DNA from 2 places in the Nonomuraea sp. NPDC049028 genome. Region 1 is predicted to be linked to the other one. Evidence: riboswitches for the same ligand, from Rfam matches in the RefSeq annotation. Region 1 holds a riboswitch; the other holds the start of a gene.
What was found. A riboswitch is a leader RNA that binds a small molecule or an ion and turns the genes downstream of it on or off. The one in region 1 is predicted to bind thiamine pyrophosphate.
Positions count from the first base shown of each region.

Region 2: it holds a riboswitch for thiamine pyrophosphate, as region 1 does, so the genes downstream of both, ACGFJ2_RS24975 (FAD-dependent oxidoreductase) here and ACGFJ2_RS19835 (purine-cytosine permease family protein) in region 1, are expected to answer to the same signal.

Region 1 is NZ_JBICTR010000005.1:66,349-70,138, reverse strand. It holds gene ACGFJ2_RS19840 (methylated-DNA--[protein]-cysteine S-methyltransferase) at 1-291, shown strand, start outside; gene ACGFJ2_RS19835 (purine-cytosine permease family protein) at 301-1,644, opposite strand; TPP riboswitch at 1,635-1,747, opposite strand; gene ACGFJ2_RS19830 (rhodanese-like domain-containing protein) at 1,773-2,096, opposite strand; gene ACGFJ2_RS19825 (winged helix-turn-helix transcriptional regulator) at 2,093-2,527, opposite strand; gene ACGFJ2_RS19820 (MFS transporter) at 2,603-3,790, shown strand, end outside.
Region 2 is NZ_JBICTR010000006.1:339,387-343,176, forward strand. It holds gene ACGFJ2_RS24975 (FAD-dependent oxidoreductase) at 1-1,240, opposite strand, end outside; TPP riboswitch at 1,209-1,326, opposite strand; gene ACGFJ2_RS24980 (FAD-dependent oxidoreductase) at 1,385-2,548, shown strand; gene ACGFJ2_RS24985 (Rv2175c family DNA-binding protein) at 2,579-2,953, shown strand; gene thiE (thiamine phosphate synthase) at 2,931-3,566, shown strand; gene ACGFJ2_RS24995 (polyprenyl synthetase family protein) at 3,688-3,790, opposite strand, start outside.

The DNA.
Region 1 (3,790 bases):
GCCTTCGCCACGCCGGTGGACCTGTCCATCGCCACGACGTTCGCCCGTACGGTGCTGCAGAAGACCATGGCCGTGCCCTACGGGGAGACGGCGACCCTCGACGAGATCGGCGAGAGCATCGGCCGCCCGCGCGCGCTGCGCGCGGTCGGCAACGCGCTCAACGCCAACCCCGTCTGTGTGGTCGTGCCGTGCCACCGGATCGTGCCGGGCGACGGCGAACTCGGCGACTACGCGGGCGGCCAGGCCGCCAAGCGTCATCTCCTCAACATCGAGAAACGCTCGCGGGCCTGAGGTACGTACTCAACGACGCGTGATCGACGCGCGCCTGGTCGCCCAGCCGATCGCCAGCGTCACCAGAGCCGCCACGAGAGCCGCGCCCAGGGCCCCGTTCATCCACGGCTGCCTGGTGAACCCGATGGCCTCGCGTACGGCCGCCCAGAGGCCGTCCCACTGCGCGACCGTGGGCGTGGAGGTGGTCAGCCAGTAGGCCACGAAACCGAGCGCCCAGGGCACCAGCATGGACCAGCGGGCGGGCGCGTCCTCGTCGGTGTTCCACCCCGAGGATCCGCCGAGCAGGAAGTAGTCGACCGCCAGCACCGCGAACATCGGCACGAACACCGCCCCGATCACGCCCAGGAACGCCCCGTACGAGTTCACGTCGACCACCAGCGCGATGGCGGTGGTCAGCACGCCGATGGCGATCGAGAAGACCCGCCGGTCGACGCGCGGCATGAGGTTCTGCAGGGACATGGTCGTGGAGTAGACGTTCGCGAACGACTGGTCGGCCTCCCGCAGCACCAGGATCGCGAAGAACAGCGCGCCCAGCGGCACCGCGACGAACGCCCCGAACACGGCCGTGCCGTCGGCGGCCACCGCGGCGGACCCGGCGATGGCCACCGCGTAGACGCCCAGCCCCAGGCAGGCGACCTGGGCCAGCGTGTAGCCGCCGACCACGCCCGCGAAGGCCGCCCGGCTCGACCTGGAGTGCCGGGCGAAGTCGGCGGCGATCGGCACCCACGAGACCGACAGCGCGATGACGTAGTCGACCGCGGGCGCGAAAGCCGTCCACGACCCGCCGCCCTGCGGGGGAGCCTTCGACAGGAACGCCACCGCGAACCAGACCAGCGAGATGATCACCCCGATGGTGACGTAACGCCGCAGCAGCCGGACCGACCCGAGCGGCCAGATGGTCAGCGACGTGGTCAACGCCCCCGCCACCACCACCCACACCTGGTACGGCACCACGTCGCCGAAGATGGCCATCGCACCCTTGGCGATCACCCACAGCTCGAAGGCGCCCCACCCGATCATCTGGACGATGTTGAGCACGGTCGGGATGTAGGACAGCCGCGCCCCGAACAACCCGCGCAGCAGCACCATCGCCGGCCGCCCGGTCTGCGTGCCCGGGATGGCCGACAGCCCCACCATGGCCGTGCCGACCAGACTGCCGACGAGCGCGGCGAGCAGGGCGGCGGTCAGGCTGAGCGGGCTGCCGCCGAGCGGGTCGAGCAGGAACAGCGCGCCGCTGAACCCCAGCAGGCTCACCGCCAGGTTCGCCCACAGGGCCCCCTGGTCGAGCAGCCCGAGCGTCTTGGGGGGCGTCCCTTCGAGGGTCAGCGGGACTTCGTCGACGACATGCGTCATCTCACACTCCCTACGCCGGCATTACCCGGACAGGTTCATGCGGTCGGCGACAGATCAGTCGCCCTCTCAGCCCGGTGCACCCCGAGCTCCCGCGGTTTGTGTAGTTGTCGAGCGGATTATGCCATCCGTCAGGCGACGAACGGCGGGCGCCCCGTCTCACTGACCATCGGGCGGCGCGCGCCCGCCCAGGACTGCATGCCACCGTCGACGTTGACCGCCTCGCGCCCGAGCTGGTTGAGCCAAGCCGCGACCTGGAACGACCGGCCGCCGACCCGGCAGACCACGTAGACGGTCCGGTCGCCCGGCACCTCCTCGACCCGCCCCTGGATCTGCGTCATCGGGATGTGCACCGCCTCGGGGGCGTGCCCGGCCACCCATTCGTCCTGTTCGCGCACGTCGAGCAGGTAGGCGTCAGCGGGAACGTCGCTTGCCGGAATCTCTGGAACCGTCATGCCTCCATCATCTCGCGTCGCTCATCGTAGGCAGCACGCGCCGTGGCGATCTCCTGCCGGTGCTCCTCGGTCCAGGTGACCAGGCTCTTGATCGTCTGGTGCAGCGTCCGGCCGAGCGGCGTGAGCGCGTAGTCGACCCTCGGGGGCGCGACGGGGTGGACCGTACGGCTGACCAGGCCGTCGCGCTCCAGGTGGCGCAGGGTCACGCTGAGCATCCGCTGGCTGACCCCGTCGATCTCGCGGCGCAGCTGGGTGAAGCGCAGGCTCTGGCAGTCGAGCAGCGCGATGACCAGCAGCGACCACTTGTCGGCGACCCGGTCGAGTATCTGCCGGACCTCGCAGTCCTCCCTGGTGTCCCACTGCCACACGTCGTAGTCGTCGTCCACGGTGCTCTCGCAGTAACCGGGTGACTTAGAAGTGCCGTCTTCCATGACATTTCATACTGCCGGATGATTTGGATGGTTACCAGAGATAACCGAATGCCGATAAGTAACCAGGAGTTGACCATGTCCAAACGCGCTTGGGGCATGTTGATCGTGCTGTGCGGAGCCATCTTCATCGAGGGCACCGACGTGGCCATGCTGAACGTGGCCCTGCCGTCGATCAGGGCGGATCTGGGGCTGTCCACGGGCATGCTGAGCGGGGTGGTGAGCGCCTACGTCCTGGGCTGCGGCGGTTTCATCCTGCTCGGCGGCCGGGCGGCCGACCTGCTGGGCAGGCGCAGGATGTTCCTGCTCTGGCTCGGCGTGTTCGTGGTGTTCTCCGGGCTGGGCGGGTTCGCGACCGAGGGGTGGGTGCTGCTGGTCGCCAGGTTCCTCACCGGGGTCGCGGCCGCCTTCATGATGCCCGCCGGGCTGTCGCTGATCACCACGAGCTTCCCCGAGGGCAGGCAGCGCAACCGCGCGCTGCTGGTGTACGCGGGGACGGGGGCCGCCGGGTTCGCGCTCGGGCTGGTGATCGGCGGTCTGCTGAGCTCGATCGGCTGGCGCTGGGTCTTCTTCGCACCCGTCCTCTTCTCGCTGGCGATCCTGATCGCCGCCGTCCCGCTGCTGAAGGAGCAGCGGACGCCCCGGCCCGCCGGCGGCGTCGACCTGGCCGGGGCCGCGACCATCACCGGCGCGATGACGCTGCTGGTCTATGGCCTGGTACGGCTGGAGCACCCCACCGACGGCCCGGCCTGGACCGTCGGCGCGTTCGCGGGCGGCGTGGCGCTGCTGGCGGCGTTCGTGGTGATCGAGCGGCGGTCGGCCACTCCGCTCGTCCGCCTGGGCATCCTGCGCTCCGCGCCACTGGTGCGCGCCAACCTGACGGCGCTGCTGCTCACCGCGTCGTTCTTCGGCTTCCAGTTCCTCGTCACGCTGTACCTGCAGGAGTTGCGCGGCTGGTCCACCGTCCAGACCGGGCTGGCCCTGCTCGCCGCCGCCGCCGACGTGGCGCTCGCGCCCACGCTGACCCCCTGGCTGGTGCAGAGGTACGGCAACGCCCGGGTGATCTTCGGCGGCCTGCTGTCCGGGCTCGCGGCTTACGGCCTGTTCGTGGGGGTCGGGATGGACTGGTCGTACGCGGCCATGCTGCCGTCGATGCTGCTGATCGGGCTGATGTTCGCCTTCGTGTACGGCCCGCTCACGATCGTCGCCACGGAGGGCATCGCGGAGGACGAGCAGGGCTTGGCCGGTGGGCTGCTGAACTCGGCC
Region 2 (3,790 bases), on a different contig from region 1:
GAGCCAGCAGCACCCCGCCCCGGTGATGCCCAGTGGCCAGCACCAGCCCCGGCGTCCCGCTGGGCCCGATGAGCGGAACGTTGTCCGGTGTGCCCGGCCGCAGCCCCGCCACCACGTCGGCGATCTCCAGCTCGGTGACGCCCGGCACCAGCTCGTGGGCGTCCCGCAGCAGCTCGTACAGTCCGCCCGCCGTCACCCTCGTGTCGAACCCCAGCTCCTCCTGGGTCGCCCCGACCACCAGCTCACCGTCACCCCTTGGCACCAGGTACACGGATTTCCCGTGGACCGTCCCGCGTACGCACCTGCCGAGCAGGGGCTGTGGGGAGCGCAGCCGCATGATCTGCCCCTTGACCGGCCGCACCGGGACATCGACCAGCCCGGCGCTCCACGCCCCGGCCGCCAGCACGACCCGCTCGCCCCGGATCTCATGGGGGATGTCCACCTGCGGGCGGCCCTTGTCCAGGGTGGCCGTCCCGTCTGGGGGTGTGAGGCGTACGCCCACCACCGCGTCGCCGTCCCGGAGCAGTTCGCTGACGCGAGCCCGGACGAGGGGGACGCCCAGGCGGTCGAGTGCGGCCAGGAGCGCGGCGGTGACACGGCGCGGGTCCACCCAGGCGTCTCCACGGGCCAGTAGCCCACCGCGTACGGAGGGCGCCAGCATGGGCTCCAGCCGACGGCACTCGCGCCCGGTCAGCCGCTCGACCGGTAGCCCCAGCTTCTCCATGAACGCGGCCAGCTCACCGAGCGCCGCCAGATCGTCGGCCCCGAACGCCACGGCCAGCGTCCCGTCGACCCGGAAGTCCAGCCCGGCCCGCGCGGCCTCACTGAGCCCGCTCACGACCGCTTCAGCTGCCCCCGCTTCGTCAAGGCGGTTGGTGGCGGGACCCGCAGCAGCATGGAGGCCGACATCGGAGGCGGCGGATCCCGTACCAGCATCGCGGTGAGAGCGGTTGGCGGCGAATCCCGTACCGGCGTCGAGGTCGGCGTCGGTGGCGAGTTCGGAGGCGAAGGACGGCCAGCGGCGCAGTGCGGCGAGGCCCAGTCGGAGCAGCGGCTCCTCCGTGTACGTGACCTCGCTCACCGGCGCCAGCATGCCCGCCGCCGCGTGCGAGGCCCCGGTGGCCGGAGCCGGGTCGACCACGGTGACCGGCCGACCCGAGCGGGACAGGCGCCAGGCGATGGACAGCCCGATGATCCCGCCGCCTACGACGATGTCCACGTCCGCTCCCTTCGCCGGCATGATCCGGATCAGGTGTCTTGCGGTCGAAGGCCCGGTGCAGCCTTCCTCTCAGCCCGGTAAACGGCCGGACTCCCGCGCGTCTTACGTCTCCACCCTACGGCCTCGGCGCGACGTCCCGGCACGGGCCCCGTTATGGTCTTGAACGTGAATCATGTGGTGGTGGCAGGCGCCGGTCTGGCCGGTGTACGGAGTGTCGAGGCGCTGCGCGCGAAAGGGTTCGACGGCAGGATCACGCTGATCGGGCAAGAGCGGCACCGGCCGTACGATCGGCCACCCTTGTCGAAGGCGGTCCTGTCCGGCAGCAGTGACTCCAGCTTCGTCGACGCCGACCTCGCCGTGCTGGAGGTGGACTTCTGGCCGGGCGTCTCGGCCAAGGCGCTGCGTCCCGGCGTCGTCGAGACAACCGAGGGCGAGCTCGGCTATGACGGCCTGGTGATCGCCACCGGCGCCGAGCCGATCACGCTGCCCGGCGACGGCCGCCAGCACGTGCTGCGTACCCTCGACGACGCGCTGGAGCTACGCGCCCGGCTCGTCAAGGGCGCCCACGTGGTGATCATCGGCGCCGGCTGGATCGGCGCCGAGGTGGCCACCGCCGCCCGCCGGGCCGGCTGCGAGGTGACCGTGATCGAGGCCGGCCCCACCCCGCTCGCCCAGGCGGTCGGCCCCGAGATCGGCGCCCGCACCCAGGGCTGGTACGAGGGCATCGACCTGCGGCTCAACACCCTGGTCGGCTCAGTGGACGACGGCGGCGTCACGCTCGCGGACGGAAGCCTCATCGAGGCGCACGTGGTCGTCACCGGTGTCGGAGTACGCCCGACCGTCGGCTGGCTCGCGGGCTCCGGCATCGACCTGGACAACGGCGTCGTCACCGACGAACACCTGCGCACCTCCCTGCCGAACGTCGTGGCCGTGGGCGACTGCGCCGCCTGGTGGTCGCGCCGGTTCGAGACCAGGCTGAGGGTCGAGCATTGGGACGCCGCGCTCAACTCACCCGAGGTGGCCGCCGCCACGCTGCTGGGTGTCGAGGCCGCCTATGACCCGGTGCCCTATTTCTGGTCTGAGCAGTTCGGTCACATGGTCCAGTACGCGGGCCACCACCCGGCCGGAGACCGCCTCCTCTACCGAGGCGAACTCGGCGGAAAATGGTCGGCCTGCTGGCTCACCTCGGACGACACCCTGGCCGCGGTACTCGCCGTGGACCGGCCCCGAGACCTCGTCCAGGGCCGCAGAATCATCGAAGCCGGACACCGCGTAGACGCCGAACGCCTGGTAGATCCCGACCTCTCCCTACGGGACTGTGTTGTTTGAGCAAGCACGCCATGTGGTAGTTGTGGTTTCGTGACGCTTTCTGTTGCGCAGATCGACCGGGAGACCGACCAGCTCGTCGCCGAGTGGCTCACTCTCCCCGAAGTGGCCGCGCGCCTCGACCTTTCGATAGGGCGGGCCAAGCAACTCCTCAAGGACCGGAAACTGCTCGGTGTGCGCCGGGGTGGTGGTGGGCCACAAGTGCCCGCGGTGTTCCTTGACGGAAAGGACGTGATGAAGGGTCTGCCCGGCACACTCTCCGTGCTGCGCGACTCCGGTTACGACGACATCGAGTCGCTGCGCTGGCTCTTCACTCCCGACGACTCCCTGCCCGGCTCGCCGGTCGACGCCATCAGGGCCGGTCGCCATACCGAGGTCAAGCGGCGTGCCCAAGCCCTCGCTTTCTGACGCCCGCCTCTACCTCTGCACGGACGGCCGTCGCGAACGCGGTGACCTGGCCGAATTCCTCGACGCGGTGCTGGCCGCGGGCGTGGACATCGTCCAGTTGCGGGAGAAGGGGCTGGAGGCGCGCGAAGAGCTCGCGCTCCTCGAGGTCTTCCGCGACGCCTGCGACCGGCACGGCCGGCTGCTGGCGGTCAACGACCGGGCCGACATCGCCTACGCCGCCCGGCCCGACGTGCTCCACCTGGGGCAGGACGATCTTCCGGTGAAGGTCGCGCGAGAGATACTCGGCGACGACGTCTTCATCGGACGGTCCACCCACTCCGTCGCCGAGGCGTCCGCCGCGGCCGTGGAGGAGGGCGTCGACTACTTCTGCTGCGGTCCCGTCTGGCCGACGCCGACCAAGCCGGGCCGCCACGCGCCGGGGCCGTCGCTGCTGCGGCACGCGGCGTCGCTCGGCACCGGGCGGCCGTGGTTCGGCATCGGCGGCATCGACCTGGGCAATCTCGACCAGGTCAGGTCGTACGGGGTCGAACGGGTTGTGGTGGTACGCGCCATCACGGAGGCCGAGGATCCGGGCGCCGCGGCAGCGGAGTTCGCCAAGCGCCTGGCCGGCTGACAGACGCGCGCGGGCGCCCTCCGGCGCCCGCCGCGCCGTACTCAGGTGGTGTGTGGGGCGGCGGGTTGTACGTGCGGCCGTTCAGGCGTGCCTGAGAGTGACAGGTAGTGCGTGTGGTGGCTCAGGTGGTGCGTGAGGTGGCGGCCACCGCCAGGTCCGACAGGGCCGCGCGGGCCTCCGGTGTGATCGGCGCCTTGCCGAGGAACGTCAGCGCCTCGCCGAGG